2 regions of the Pseudoalteromonas sp. SG44-1 genome follow, and region 1 is predicted to be linked to the other one. Evidence: riboswitches for the same ligand, from Rfam matches in the RefSeq annotation. Region 1 holds a riboswitch; the other holds the start of a gene.
The links. A riboswitch is a leader RNA that binds a small molecule or an ion and turns the genes downstream of it on or off. The one in region 1 is predicted to bind lysine.

Region 1 (8,156 bases):
CCTTGGTAGCAACAGGAGTGATTATGTTTCAGGTGACAACACCACAAAGTAGCGAAGATTGGCAAGCGTATTATCAATTACGTTGGCAAGTATTGCGCGCGCCTTGGAATGAACCGCGTGGTTCTGAGCAGGATGATTTAGAGCAAGATGCTGAGCATCGCTTTATTAAAAATAAAGAGGGGGCAGTGTTAGGTGTTGCACGACTGCATTTTAATAATCAACAACAAGCGCAAGTCCGTTATATGGCCGTTGCACAAGGTAACCGTAATCAACACATTGGTAGCCGTTTATTGCATGAGCTCGAGAAAATAGCCTGGACTCAAGACGCCGATGAGTTAGTTTTATTCGCTCGTGAACGAGCATTAGAATTTTACAAACGTCATGGTTATGAATTAAAAGAAAAGGCTCACTTAGCTTACGATGATGTACAACACTGGAAAATGGTGAAACAAAAACCGTCTGAGCCAGGCTGGTTCCGCCATCCCAATTGGACCCAAGTTCTGCAAAATACCTGGCGCGAATCTATTCCGATCAGCGATGCTATGGGCATTAAAGTTGAAAGTTACACTGATTGGCAATTTACCACCAGTGCAGATTTAAATGCGAACTTAAACTTGCATAACACTATGTTTGCTGGCTCTATTTATAGTTTAGCGACGTTAACCGGCTGGGGCGCGACTTATTTAGCACTCAAAGAAGCCGGGCTTGAAGGTAATATTGTGTTAGCTGATGCTAATATTAAATATTTAAAACCGCTTAATAACGACCCACGTGGCAGCGTTGATTTAAGCGGCTGTAAGGGTAAATTAGCCGAGTTAGAGTCAGAAGGTAAAGCGAGCTATGTAGTGCCAGTGGAAATCTACGATGGTGAGTTACTGGTTGCTGAGTTTGAAGGTACATTTAGAATTATTAAGTAGTTAGAATTCAGAGCAAACAAAAGATAAGGCCAAGCAATTGCTTGGCCTTTTTTTATAGTAAATCAGTTAATAATATACCCACGCCAATACGTTCTATGTCAGCGTTATAATCAATTAAACTTTCACCGTAGCCGTTGAAGTATTGGGCGTAACCTCGAACTCGGCCCCATAATGGGAATGACCAATCAAGCTGAATTGCACCGCGGTTATCTGAATTTAAATTATTGCGGGTCATAAAACTAAATTCATGATCATTAAGTCGATATGCACCGCTAAATTCAAAGTAACCCATGTATTTGTAAATATCAGGGTTATCATCACCTCTTGGATCTAATGGCGTTTCCTTCTCGCTTTCTGAAATACGGTACCAAGGTTTAAAGCTAAACACATAGCCATCGTTTTCCCACAAAAAGTTTGCATAAATACGGTTCCATGAGCGCGAATCAGGCTGACTATTACCGTTAGATTGATGCGAAATACCAAGGACTACTGCCATTTCGTCGCCCCATGGAACGTGCTTCTTATCTAAATAATTAACCCAAAAAATTTCAGGCTCATAGTTGGTCTCACGAAATGGTGAGGAACTTTCTTTGTTATAAAGCTGCCAATATGACTGTAATGTAAAGGCAAAAAATATAGCCTGGTCTTCATCAGAAAAATCATCGAAAATAGGTACCTTAATTGAAAGCTGATATTTTGCTTCTAAGTTATCGAGTGGTTCATCTTGTTTTTCACCGGTTAGTTCGTCATACGCTTCAAACGAGCTATTGTTTGGGTGGGATACATAAGAAACAGGTAAAATGTAGTTACGTTTGTGTGGAGTAATAACATTACGGTTTTCTTTACTTACTTCTTCGCGTGCTTGGCGCTTATCGAGTGCGGTAAGTTGTTTGCTTTCATCAAGTGATGAGCATTTTTCACGCAGCTGTGCTAGCGTCATCTCGCCAGCCCCGCCAATTGCCTCATTTAAAATACATTGCTTTACTAGCTCGACATCATCATCTTGCTCGTTGGTTTTTGCTGTTGATTCTGATTGTGCGAATGCAGAGCTTGATAATAGTGCAGTAAATAGGATCCCATAGTGCCAAGTCATTATTATTCCTTTGATAAAATCAAATAGAGAGTAGCTATTGTGTTTTTCGTAAATGAGAATAGGCTAATTTCAGTATCATAAAACGACTAAGATACCTATCCCATACATTTATCCAGCATTTACTTTAACTGAATATCAGTGAATTGTTACTGAACTTAGTTGATTGTGGCGCTTTTTGCCCATAAATACAAAGAAAAAGCGGCCGAAGCCGCTTGTTCAATGCACTTTTTCCAATTGGATAGTCGTGCTCTCACGCAATGAGAAGGGTTGAGCTTGATATAAAAATTAAAGCTCAAATACGTTAGTAAAGAATTTATATAGTTCGGTGCCTTGGTTTACGCTTGCTGAAGCAAAATGCAAAATCGCGATGGCGTCACAATCAAGTGTTAGGGTTTGTAATGGTTGCTCTGCTAGGTAGCGCTCCATTCGCAATACTCTAGCAATCGGCTCGCCAGCTTTGATATGGCCGCCAAGTGGCGCTATATACTCAACCATGCCGCCCATAGGTGCATAGTAAGCAAGGTAATCATTTAAATCACAGCCGTAGCGCTTCATTACTTTTGGCTGATAGGGGGCATCAACGAATACCTGCTTATGATTTAGGTAACTTAAAATACTATTAGCATCATCAAGGGCCGCAGTTAAATCTATCTTTTCTTGGCTGCCGAGTTCGACCGTAAAAGCTTCAACTTGAACATTAAATTCACGCCCTTGTTGAGCTAATGCCTCGGTTAATTGCCACCATGGGCAAAAACTTGCTTCATCCATTGCTCCTGCAAAATCATTAGGGATGATTAATACATGAGGAATATTAAAGTAGTTGGCACTGGCCTTGGCATAATCTGGGCAATATAAATGCTGACTCGAAATGGGGCCTGTGTGTAAGTCGAGCACGATATCAGCTTGGTGTGCCAACTTTTGCAAGTTAAGTGCAATGCGTTTGCCTGTAGTTAGGCGATAAGCTGGACCGCTTAGTTGTTGGTCTACTTCATCAATCAGTGCGGCTTTAAACTCACTTTTTAAGGTTTGCTCATCGGCATCACTGTATTGCTCAGCAAATTGGCTCGCGAGCTTACTATTGCAGTGATACATGCGGTTCCAGTTGGTGCCGGTGATTGGATCAAAACGACCAAGGGTGAATTCGCCCGATTTTTGATTGCAACCAATTGGGTTCGCGTAAGGCACCAGGGTGATATCGCCTTTGAGTTCAAGATGCTTAAGCTGCTCAAGTAATTGGTAAATAACCGCATTGCCTTGTACTTCTGCACCGTGCATATTAGCTTGCACATACACACTTGGCCCAGTGCCATCGCCTTTTAAACGATAGACAGGAATTGTGAGCGGTAGGCCGTTGGCAACTTCACCAACTACTATGTTTTCTTGGCTTATAGCTTTAGTCGTACTCATCTCAATTACCTTAAGTAGTAGTTGGCATCTTCAGCTGTGCGAATACAGTTAAGCTCGCCATTTTGTAATGTGTATTCAGCGGCTAGCTCATGACATAAAAAATACGGCATACTTTCGGTAAAGCCGTACGCGCCACATTGGCTAAACACCAGCCAGTCTTGCTCATTTAAATCACTAGGTAATTGGTGTTCACCTAAGCAATCAAGTGCTGTACATAATGGCCCATATAAGCTCATAGTTTGGTATGCAGCAGTTGAGTCTCGTAATAATCGTGCCGGGAAATCTTGGCTGGTGACTGCAGGGCGCAATAAATGATTAATACCGCCGCTTAAGATCACTTGTTGTTGGGCATAGTTAAGTTTTCGCTCAACGACAGGTGTTGCGTAATGACCGCATTCGCCCACAGCATAACGGCCAAGCTCCATCCAGAGTTCTTGTACGCCTGCGGCATTCTTAATGTCAGCTAATGCATCAATGAGCGCATCCCAACTTAAGGTTGGTGCATCAAGAGTGTAAGGAATACCTAAACCACCGCCTAAGTCGAGTACTTTTAAGTGAATACCTAAATCGTTGGCAAGCTTTGTTAACGGCGTAATCATTTGTGTCCACAGCTCAGCGAGTTTGTCGCTGCTAAGCATGTTGCCCCACTGAAAAATATGCAGACCGTCAAAATTAAGCGCTGGGTAGTCGCTAGTATTTAGCGCTTGCCATTCATCGCAACCTAAACCAAATGGAGTAAGGCTATCGCCACCAAGTGGGTTTTTTTCCCCTTCAGGCCAGCGTAATTGCACTCGCAGTAATACCTGTAACTGACAGTTTTGTAAGCTTGCTTGCTCGTTAAGCCAGCGTACTTGATTAAGGCTTTCGGCAACAAAGGTACGTACGCCGCGCGCAATAAAGTGTTTAATTTGTTTTGGGCTTTTGGCAGGCCCTGTATTGAGCACGCGCTCGCTGTTAATACCTTGAGCAAGTACTTGCTCAAGTTCGCCCTTGCTTGCCACATCAAAGTTAAAACCCGCGTTATCTAAGCTTTGAATGACTTTAGATAATGGGTTAGCTTTTACGGCATACCACAGTTTTACCTCAGTTTGCGTCACTAACCGCGTTAAGTGTGCGTTTAATGTATCAAGGTCGTAAATAAAAAAGGGTGTATCAAGCGCAGTTGATAGCTCATCAATGGCGGTTTTAACTGGCGTGCTCAAAAAGCTCATTAACGTAAAACCTCTTCAAGCAGCAATGATGCATCACTTTGTTCATCACGGTATTTTACAATTAATGCACACGACATACTTAATCCTTGCTCGCGAGCCCAAGTATTAGAAGCTGGGCGAGAACCTGGAATAACAATCGCGTATTCAGGAATAGGCTCGCCTTTAGCCAGCTGGCGCTCATTAACACAGTCATAAACAGGAATAGTTGCTGATAAGCGTACACCTGGTGCGAGCACCGCGCCTTTTTTCACTACTACGCCTTCAACAATCACGCAACCTGCACCGATGAATGCATCGTCTTCTACCACCACCGGGCTTGCACCAATAGGTTCAAGTACACCGCCTAGTTGTACTGCAGCGCTTAAATGTACATTTTTACCTACTTGCGCACACGACCCCACTAACGCGTGGCTATCAACCATAGTGCCTTCGTCGATAAAGGCACCAATGTTTACATATGCTGGTGGCATAATAATCGTGCCCTTAGCAACGTGTGCGCCACGGCGAACGCTTGAGCCACCAGGTACCATACGCACTCCAGCATCGGCTGCAAAACCTTGTGGTGCTAAATTGTGTTTATCAACAAAGCCACCTGGAAATTCGGTATTAGTGCCATTTTTAAACGCTTCTAAAATACCTTGTTTTACCAGAACGTTAGCATGCCATTGGCCGTTGTCGTCTTGTGTTGCTGCGCGCACAGCGCCCGATTCTAAATTATTTAGTAGTTCTAACCAGCTCATTATAAAAACCTGTATTTAATGCCAAGATAAAATGGTGTTGTTTGCGTTGTTAATACAATCAGTTTGCGTTAACTCAAGATGCGTCAAAGGTGGACGTAAGTACGGGCTGTTAATTCGCCCTTGTAAATGCATCAATACTTTGACGGGGATAGGGTTTGCGACAGCAAACAAGCTTTGAATGGCTTGTGACCAGTCGGCAAATAAATTGGGGTGTTGACCGCTGAGACTTCGTTTTACAAACTCATGGGTTTGCACAGGCCATGCATTAGCAGCCACAGAGACTAAACCTTTTGCGCCAGCCTGGGCAAAGTAAGGCATCAGTGCATCGTCACCGCTAAAAATAGCTAAATTAGGTGCGACTTTTCTAAAACCTTCAAATTTAGTAATGTCGCCACTGGCTTCTTTGAGTGCCCACAAGTTTTTATGGTCTTTCAAGTTGCTAATTACGGCCGATGGAATATCAACAGCACTGCGCCCTGGTACGTTATAAAGCATGCAAGGATGTTTACTGGTATTAAGTAAGCTTTCAAACCAATGTGTTTGGCCTACCACGCCGGGCTTAGCGTATAGGGGAGTGCCCAGTAAATAGCTATGAATGGGTAACTGATTACAGTATTCAACCCAGGCAATTTGTTGCTTTAGATTTATACCGCCTACTGCAACCATCAGCGGTACTGTTGGCGTTAATTGGCACACGTGTTCAACAATCGCTTGTTGCTCTTTGAGTGTTAGTGCGAGGCCTTCGCCGGTGCTACCAAGTAATAAAATACCATTGTCAGCCACTTGCTGCTGTGCAACTAACTGATCAAGAGTGGCATAGTCGACTTCACCAGCGTCAGTAAATGGCGTGACGAGTGCCGTCCACAAAGGGTAGTCATTTAAATTGAAGTTATTGATCATCTCTCACGAACTTATAAGTGATTCGAGGAGTTAATAAGCTTTTATGATTGGAGCCACATTAACGTCGTTCGAACTAATAATTCGAAGAGCGAATGGGCTTAATATAATAGGGCGCTATGGCCTTATTACGCTAAGACCAGAAGCTCTCCACCAAATATTTTAACAGCCAAGCTGTTATTGGTGACAGTCGCTGGGATTCAACCCAGTCGCCCGAAGTAAAACTTCACAAAAAGTGTTACTTCTCGGCGTTAATTCCCCTCACGTATGATCACTGGAGTGTGTGCTCCTCACATACGTTACCTGAATAACGCACCTCTTCTAGCCCATGGTGTAAGTTTTATCGTTTAAAACTCAAACCTTTAATAGGGGTAATGCGAAAGATTAAAGCATTTTAGCCGTCTAGGTGTCAAGGCTGGATATTTTTAAGTTTATTTTTAGCTGCAATGTGCTCCTGACATTTTTTTACAACGTAAATAGCGTTACAGTAAGCGTAATAACAAGCAGTGGTAGTGAGTAATGGAAAAATTTCAAGATATATATCAACGAGCGGCACAGCGAAAAGGTAGCGAAGTAATGTTACAGCAATTACTTGTTGCCCCTCAAAATGCAAAGCAATTAACTGCTTTACCTGATGATGCATGGCTTGAAGAGTTTACCCGCAAAATTTTTCAAAGTGGTTTTTATTGGTCAGTGATCAACAATAAATGGCCAGGTTTTCGGGAAGTATTTTGGGATTTTAGTGTGGCTAAATTATTAATGATGCCGCCAGATATGCTTGAGCAAAAAGCCACCGATGAGCGAATCGTTCGTAACTTTAAAAAAGTGCAAACGATCCCAGAAAATGCGTATATGATCCATGAAGTGGCAAGTGAACATGGCAGTTTTAGTCAGTTTATTGCAGATTGGCCGAGCGACGATATTATTGGTTTGTGGGGGTATTTAAAAAAGCATGGGGCGCGTTTAGGTGGTAACACCGGCCCTTATGCATTGCGAACCTTAGGGAAAGATACTTTTTTATTATCGCGTGATGTAGAAAGTTATCTCCGTGCTCATAAAATAATTGATGGCGGTTTACAAACTAAAAAGTCACTTGCCAACGCTCAACATTTTTTTAATGAATTGCAGCAACAAAGCGGATTAAGCCTACAAGAGCTCAGTCTGTTAGTTGCATACAGCGTGGGCGATAATCGCGTTGGTATACAAACAACCCAAGCTTAAGGAATACTATGAAATTAGTTGCTCGTTACACCCAGATTGCTGATGATTTTGCTGTGGCTGATCAGCCAAGTGCTGTTATTGCTCCAAACTTACTGCTGTGGAACGATACGTTAGCTAGGCAGCTTAATATTGAGGTTGTCACATCAGAACGTGCGGTAATTTTTTCTGGTAATCTTAATAACAGCGATGTTGCTGCTGTGGCATTAGGTTACTCAGGGCATCAATTTGGACATTTTTCACCGCGTTTAGGTGATGGGCGAGCACATTTATTAGGGGCTGTCACTGATCAGCAGCAACAGCTTTGGGACATTCAACTCAAAGGTTCTGGTGCTACGCCATTTTCACGTGGAGGTGATGGCCGTTGTGCAATCGGTCCTGCGGTACGTGAATATATAATGAGTGAGGCAATGCATGGGCTTGGCATACCGACGACACGTTGTTTGGCAGTTGTTGCCAGTGGTGAAACAGTTTACCGTCAACCACCACAACAAGGAGCCATTGTTACCCGCGTTGCTAGTAGTCATATACGTGTCGGTTCGTTTCAGTATTTAGCTGCGCAAGGTGACGTTACTGGTTTAAAAGCCTTAGCTGATTTAGCTATTGAGCGTCATTATCCTGAGATAAAGTCTACGGGCTCTGCGCGTTATTTGGCATTTTTAAGTGCGGTAAT
Region 2 (8,156 bases), on a different contig from region 1:
CCCAGTGACAGTGAAAAGAACGCCTGTCCCATTGCCGCAATAATTAAACCTGGGTCGAGTATTTGGCTAAAGTCTGGCACTAAATACGCAGCAAAGCCTTCACTTGCGCCATCAAGCGTGGCTATATAAGCAATTAGCACAACGAGTAACACCAATAGCATCGGCATTAACCGTCGCGACCATGTTTCTATGCCAGATTTAACACCTTTGAGAATAATACTCGCAGTGAGGATCAGCATCAGTGGTGTAAATACAAAATTACGCGCCATCGAATCCGTGTGCAAAAACGTACTGACGGTGGTAAATCCAAAAAAGCTAGCAATGGGTTCAAGGGCATAAGCAAGCATCCAACCTGCAACAATTGAGTAAAAGCTCAGCATCACAATCGCACCGGCTAAACCTAAATAACCAGCAGCAGCGCCTACTTGCGGTGCTTGCTCTTGCCATGCTTGTCTAAGTGCTTTAACCGGATTAGCTTGCGCTTTATGGCCTAAGTACAACTCAGTGTATAAAGCTGGCAAGGCTAAAAAAAAGATAACTATAAAATAGACTAGTAAAAACGCGCCGCCGCCATGATTTGCCGCTTGCGTGGGAAATCCCCAAATATTACCTAATCCAACTGCAGCGCCAGAAGCTGCTAAAACAAAGCCAAGGCGGCTTTGAAAACCATCACGCAATTGTGCCATACATCTACAAATCTGTTATTATTTTTCATTATTGTGAATTAAACCATATTTAACTCTCACAGAGTAATAAATTTGCCTTGGCTTAATTAACCAGCGCACAACCGCACAAAATATAAACATGTTTGTTCTTTTATCACTTTAATTGTGGATTTTATGCCTGCATTATTTTTTCAACAGCAACTCGTTATCACCAAACACAGCGTGCAGCCATTCAATGCGAATACTATTTTATTATTTGATGCCCAGCAGTTAAATGTTGATGAATTCGATTTAAACGCACTATTAAGCCCATTTGAACTGACGGTGATCACCCGTAGAAAAAGTTACAAAGCCAAGCAAGAATATTTAGCCACTCGGCTACTGCTTAAGTATTTGGTAAAACAAACGATGCCACAATTTCGTGATCTAGCAAATAACCATATTAGCTCTGAATTTGACCAGCAAAGCAGTAAATTACTGCTACATATAACTGACAGTGACACTGTATTGCGTAGTTGTTTATCCCACTCTAATGGTTTTGTCGGTGCTGCATTAAATGTAGAACGAATTGAATTTGGTTTTGATATTGAAAAAATAAACCTGAAGCGCCCATTTGCAAAGCTCGCTAAGCATTTTTATCATCTTGATGAGGTAAATTTAATAACGCAAGATCAGCAAAGCGCAGAACGATTTTTTAGAATATGGACCTTAAAAGAAGCACTTGCCAAAGCCACCAGCCAACCAATTGCAAAATTACTCAGCCCCAATGTATTTACTGAACTTGAGCGAGCAAATTTAACAGCGCTGAGTTGTCAATATCATGAGTTTGATATTAGTGTGGTAAGTGACAAGAGCACTGTCTGGCAGTGCTCTGTGGTAAATTCTACCGCCCAATTACGCGGCGTTTTGAACTTCTAATAAACGGCTGTGGATCGCTTGCACAACAAAGTCTGACTCGCTCTGCTCCACTAAAAAGCACAGGTTATGTTTACTTGCGCCATGACAAATTAAGCGAATATTAAAATCGCTTAATACATTCATTAAGTTAATTTCTTGCTGACGTAATTGAATTTGTGAACCAATTAATGCCACTAAGGTTAAGTTGTTCTCAACCGACACGTGGCAAAACTCCGCTAACTTATCAAGGCATTCTTGATCAAGCTCAGGACGCGAGGCATTTGGCGCATTATCTAAAGTAATTGCAACACTTATCTCTGAGGTAGTTACCAAATCAACCGAGATATTAAACTCACTTAAAATTGTAAACACGTGGGCTAAAAAACCACTAGCCAAAAGCATTTCGGGGCTTTTTAAGGTTAACAATATTTGATTTTTACGCTGCGTGACAGCACGAATTCCGGGGATTTGTGATTTCTCACGTTCGATCCAGGTACCACCACGTTCAGGCTCACGGCTAGAACCAACAAACACACTAATATGGCTGCGGCTCGCAGGTAAGATAGTTGCCGGATGTAATACTTTCGCCCCAAAGGTAGCCATTTCGGCCGCTTCATCAAAACTTAAACGCGCAATCGGCGTAGCCTTAGCACATAAGCGCGGATCGGTGCTAAAAATGCCCACGACATCAGTCCAAATGTGCACGCTTTTAGCGTTTATAGCTTCGGCCAGTAATGCCGCACTGTAATCTGAACCACCACGACCAAGTGTGGTAGTTTGACCATGCGCGTCACTGCCTATAAAGCCTTGAGTTACAATAACCTGTTCAGCTAATAACGGAATTAAATGCTCTTTTGCGGCCATTGCTGTTGCAGCTACATCTGGGGTTGCTTTAGAAAACTGGCTGTCGGTTTTTAATACCTGTCGCACATCAAAACGCACCGCATTTAAGCCATTTAAACGCAGTACCTGAGTAAATAAATAGGATGATAAACGCTCACCAAAGCTCAATAACTCATCATGTTGTTGCTTTGATTTTAGTGGCTCACTGGCAAGTGACTTAAAAGCTTTAATGGTTTCATCAAAGCCATGAGCTAAATCAGCATCCAATGACAGCTCATTTAAAATAGCTTCTTGAATAGCAATAACGCCAGCAATGTTCTCATTGCGCTCATCTGCTGATAAATCTTTTTTACATAAGGTCACAAGGTGATTAGTCACTCCTGCGCTGGCACTTACGGCCACTACTCGTACGTTGTTATCGGCTACAATAATTTCACTGCAACGGCTCATCGCTTCAAAGTTAGCCACACTGGTGCCACCGAACTTTGCGACTACGTAGTCTGATTTTTGATTTTGTGCTGACTGTTGCAAGTTAGTTGCAGCTAATTGGGTATTCATGTCGTCTCCTTTTGTGGCATTCATACCACGATAAAACAAGAAGAACTTGGCAAGGGGGTGCTCGATAAGAAAAGTCCACTGCCAGAAGCTCTCCACCTAATTGGTGACAGTTTTGAGGATTCAGCCCCATAAACCGAAAAACCACTGTGACGTCCAGTTGCTTTCCTCGGCGAGTACTTCCCTCCTTAATGATTACAGGCATACGTCGCCTAACATTAAGTACCTAAGTACCGCACCTCTTCTGAATGTTAGATTAATTACGTAAATTATTAGCAATTAAATAACAAAACCCGCTATTAAGCGGGCTTTGAAAGTTATCGTTTAGACGTCTAGCTGTCAAGTTGTTTTAAATAATAAAAGCAATTAAATAAAACTACCTGCTAAATACGATCCCATATAACCAATTGTATAAGCGATTAATAAATACACCGACATACGTAAATAACTCATAAAGGTAAGCGCTTTTACTTTACTCATAGCGATAATACCGGCAGCCGAGCCAATAATAAGCATGGACCCCCCCACCCCAGTTGCATACGTAAACGACAACCATTGTTGTGGACTCATCACTATTTCAGCTTTAAGTAACGCAGCCGTTAGTGGTACGTTGTCAACCGCAGCTGATAATATACCCATTAAATAATTAGCGTATTGTGCTGGCATTAACTCGTAAAGGTGAGTGAACTTACTGAGCATACCGACTTCTTTCAGGGCGCCTACAAGTAATAATACGCCAACGAAGAACAGCAAGGTGTCGTATTCTATTTCGCGAATATAATCGATGATTTTTTTATTCACATCTTTTTTGCGCATTAAAAATTGCGCTACTAAAAACATCAACGACAAACCAAATAAGAAAGTTAACAAAGGCGGCACATGATAAAGCACGCTTAACGTTAATGTCCCGACAATCGTTGATAAGAAAATCACTGCAATAGTGATATCTGTTTTCTCAATGCGACGGTCCTCTTGTTTGGTAAACTCAACTTGGCCGTTGAGCCCAAATGACAGCATAATGGCCAATAGCGCCACGCTAAATAACGCAGGCACAACCAACAATAGCAAGTGACCAATGGTAACTTTGTCATCAAGGAAAATCATCAAGGTAGTAACATCACCGGTAATTAACGACACTCCGCCCGAGTTCACACTAAAGATGATAAGCGTAGCGTATTTAATTAGCTTTTTCGGATCGAGTTTTAACGACATAACCACCGCAAGGGAAATTAATGTGGCTGTGATATTGTCTGAAATCGACGAAAATAAGAAGGAGAACCCGCCAATCAAAAACATCAGTTTGCGTTCGCTAATAGCACTGGGCATTATCTTATGCACAATATTTTGGATAAAACCTTTGGAGTTCAAATAGGCTACAAAGGTCATTGCAGCCATTAAAAACAACCACAGTGTGGCAATCTCTAAAATATTGTGGTCAAGTTGATGTTGTACGTTTTCGGGGCTTTGCCCGTGAAGCGGCGAGATAAATAAGATAATCCAGCATAAAGTACCAAAGAAAAGCGTGGTTTTGGCCTTGTTTACATGGATAATATCCTCTATAACGATGAGCACGAATGCTAGCGTTATCAGGGTTAGGATAATTGCAGTTACCATGGTGTTTGAACAACCTTTATAAAAATGTAAAAATTGTATGTTATGAGCCGCAGGACGACACGGCGCGCAGTCTAGCACCAAAGAATGTGTAAAACTATTGTCAATTTGCTTTTCTACGACTAATCGCTGAGGCCTAACAAGCCGGCTTTACAAGATAAATTAGGATTTTTGGAGTTTTATGATCCCAGCTAAAAAGTTGCTAAATACCCTAACAGAGCACTGGGGAATGTTAGAGCTGCTATTTAAACGTTTTAAAATGGCTGATTTCAGCCTAAAAGACGTGCAAAATGCGATCAAACAAAAACAACCTACGTGGTCAAATGAGCGCATTTACAAAGAAACCAACCGCCTTTTAAACCAAGATATTATTATTCCCTTGGCTAAATCGTCACAACTTGAAATTAACCGTGCAATTGCAGATTTTGCCACTTTTTTATTGCAGGAAGAACATTTAGGCTTGGCGCAAGAAATTAGCGTGCTGGTTGAAGATTTAGCCCGTTTGGGTAACCGTTTAGACAATGCCGGTAGTATTGAAGACTACGACGAGATGCGCCGTTTTAGCCGCATTATGGATGATCGGGTGCGTAAAATAATGAAACTATTTGCCCACAACGAAAATGCCATTTTAAATATTGTAGAACAAGCAAAAGCTAATAATGCGGTGCAATCATTACAAAAGCGTTATCAAGCGGTGATTGAAGCGTTTGATGAATACATTGAACCAATGCTTGAAATGGTTGATATTCGTGGCGATTTTCATGCTTGTTTTAATACCATCGAAACACAAATCAGTACGCAAATCGAATATATTGAACGCAGCGGTAAAGCTTATCAAGATAAACGCATGCTTGAACGATTACGTACCCGAATTTTAGAAATGCATTTAGTTGGTCGCGAAAGCCTGCGTAAAAGTGCCGATATGCTAATGCCACTGCGTGAAGAGTTGCGCCGTAATAATATGATCACTCGTCAAGCAGCTAAAGTACTTGGTTTAGTACGTAAAAATGGCGTTGATAATATGCTCAGCGCCGTACAACCACATTTTGTCTCTGACACGCAGCGATTCTCATTGGGGCAACAGCGCCATATGGTCGCTTATATGGCTGCACTTGTTGAGTTTGAACACAGTGAATACGAACTTCCTGATCAACAAGATGTGCCTGCTTTTGTTACGCCAAATATTCCAGATTACAATAATGTTAAAGCAAACTTTAAAAAACGCTTCAATGCTAAACGTAAAAAGCCACAACCATTATTGACCTTTTTAGAGCAAAGCTACCCCGACCTTGAAGCCGACGAAATGCTGTTTTTATATCAAAAGCTGGTAAGTGACACCGATATTGAAATCAATCAAAGCGATGAAAAAATGCGCGTAAAAATTGCCGGGCAACATTTTTCTCTTTTCCCTTTTAATTCTAAGCCTGTTGACTCTCAGCAAACACCAACAGTGGATGAGTAACCGTTATGACACAGATAAATTTAGATGAACTTAGTCATCTACAAGCAATTAATAAAAAATTAGTCACCGGCTATCACATTAGCGAACAAGACACCGTAATGTGGCAAGAGCTTGATCAACAAATTGATCATTACCGCGCATTATTCAGCGCCCTTGGCCACGATTTACAACATGACAGCCGTGGTTTTTATTACTTTGCCAGTGATGAAAGTACACCCAATATGGGGAAAATTTCCCGCGCGATTGCCTTAACCATTTATATCTTAATTGAGCACTATGCAAACTCAGGTAAAGACCCAATGCGTGCCTTATTTGATGAAGTGAATGATTTAGAACTGATGCAAACTTTAGTGCAAATGAACAAGCACTTATTTGATCAACTCGAAATTTTTTCAGGATCAGACCTACGTAAAGACGTGTACTTACGCATGATTCGACTTGGCCTTGCCCGTGAAGTAGAAGGCGGCTTTATGCTGCAAGCACCTATCTACCGTTATATTGATGCCTTAATGGAAGTAAACGAAGAAACCTATATTGGAGAGGACGAATAATGAAAAACCTATACGGCCTCAGTAAGCTGGCATTATTAAACACCGCCGGTTATGCCAAATGTGTGATCCCGCTTGATAAAAGCAGCTCAATTTGTGCACCAAATAACACCGGTAAAAGCTCGGTGATCAATGCTCTGCAATTTCCGCTTATTAATGATTTACGCCTAACAGAATGGGACGGTCATGATTTAGACGAAACCCGTAAATTTTATTTTTCGTCAGATCAATCCTATATTTTACTCGAAGCCGACCTACCCCATGGCCCGGTGGTGATTGGTGTAGCTGGGCTTGGTAAAATTGCCGGTTACGCACATCAGTTTTTTTGTTACCAAGGCAAGCTTGATCTTGAGCAGTATACTCAAGGTAAAACCATCATTAAGTTCACTAAACTGTTTAATCATTTAAAAGAGCAAGGCTTTAACCCTATTGAGCTTAAAGCGCAAGAGCTCAACGCACTATTAACGGGTGGTGCCACGCCATTTGATGGCGACATTAACTTAAAGATGATCCCGCTTAACAACGTGCAAGATTCGGCAATTTATAAAGAAATTTTCCGCCGTATTTTGAACCTGCATAAATTAGGCGCTGCCGACGTAAAGCGCTTTATGTTACGCGTATTTGAACGCCACATGTCAAACTCAAAGGTCGATTTTTATGAAGTATGGCGTCGCTCCTTTGATAAAGTAAACCGCGCAAAACGTGAGCTAAAAGCACTCGAGTCGATGCAAGAGCCTATCTGCGCCCTTGAATCAATGCTTGAAAACCAAACCGTACTCAAAGGTAAATTAGCCGCATACGCCCCCAAAATTGACCAAGCATTAATCGATTTTGATAGCTACCAAGAGGCGCAATTGAGCGAGCTTAATGTTGCCCTTGAAGACATTGAACACGAAAAGCACGAGTTTGAACAAAAACAACAACTTTATGTACAACAATCGCGCGATATTGAACGCAGGCAAACACAAATAGAGCAATGGTTTTTAGACTTTGGTGCTCTAAAATCTGAATTTGAATTGGTTAACATGGCAACCTTAAAAGTAAGCCTTGGTCAATTAAAGCAAGATTACGAGTCACTATCGCATTCTATCAACAGTGCGCAAGGGCAAAGCCTGCATACTCTTGATTACCGTATTAGTGAAACACAAAAGCAGATCAAAAGCTTAAAGCTGCAGCTTAAAAATCTTGAGTTTAATTTATTTACCCGTATGCGCGAGGATTTATCACTTAAAGAAGTTGAAGAGATCTCGCGTATTCTAAACCCTGACATTCTGTCATTTGCCACCACCAGTAATGGTGATATAGATATCACTGACGAAGATGCCTTTGGTGCATTTTTAGAGCAATTATCAGATAACGTGAAAGGCGGCGTGCTCACCCTGCCAGGCGCGACCATCAAGCTGAAAAAACTCTCACCGGTGCAGATGCAAAGCGGTGAAAATAAAGAGCAACTTACTGCGCAACTCAGCGCCCTAGAACAGTCACTCAATGAATTTAAGCAACAGCGTGATGTGGCCGCCAATGTGGCCGACAAACAAAAAGAAAAAGATGCCTTATACGATGAACTCATGGCAG

Region 2: another riboswitch for lysine. It lies ahead of lysC (lysine-sensitive aspartokinase 3); the one in region 1 lies ahead of dapA (4-hydroxy-tetrahydrodipicolinate synthase).

Annotation. Positions count from the first base shown of each region.
Region 1 is NZ_JACJEW010000036.1:13,546-21,701, reverse strand. It holds gene H5187_RS16045 (bifunctional GNAT family N-acetyltransferase/hotdog fold thioesterase) at 24-917, shown strand; gene H5187_RS16040 (phospholipase A) at 970-2,010, opposite strand; gene H5187_RS16035 (succinylglutamate desuccinylase/aspartoacylase family protein) at 2,296-3,417, opposite strand; gene H5187_RS16030 (PLP-dependent decarboxylase) at 3,423-4,628, opposite strand; gene H5187_RS16025 (2,3,4,5-tetrahydropyridine-2,6-dicarboxylate N-succinyltransferase) at 4,628-5,368, opposite strand; gene dapA (4-hydroxy-tetrahydrodipicolinate synthase) at 5,384-6,268, opposite strand; lysine riboswitch at 6,401-6,594, opposite strand; gene H5187_RS16015 (DNA-3-methyladenine glycosylase I) at 6,785-7,486, shown strand; gene H5187_RS16010 (YdiU family protein) at 7,495-8,156, shown strand, end outside.
Region 2 is NZ_JACJEW010000052.1:16,099-24,254, reverse strand. It holds gene H5187_RS18685 (sodium-dependent transporter) at 1-686, opposite strand, end outside; gene H5187_RS18680 (4'-phosphopantetheinyl transferase superfamily protein) at 840-1,583, shown strand; gene lysC (lysine-sensitive aspartokinase 3) at 1,560-2,963, opposite strand; lysine riboswitch at 3,041-3,212, opposite strand; gene nhaD (sodium:proton antiporter NhaD) at 3,327-4,574, opposite strand; gene H5187_RS18665 (hypothetical protein) at 4,753-6,033, shown strand; gene H5187_RS18660 (condensin complex protein MksE) at 6,039-6,584, shown strand; gene H5187_RS18655 (ATPase) at 6,584-8,156, shown strand, end outside.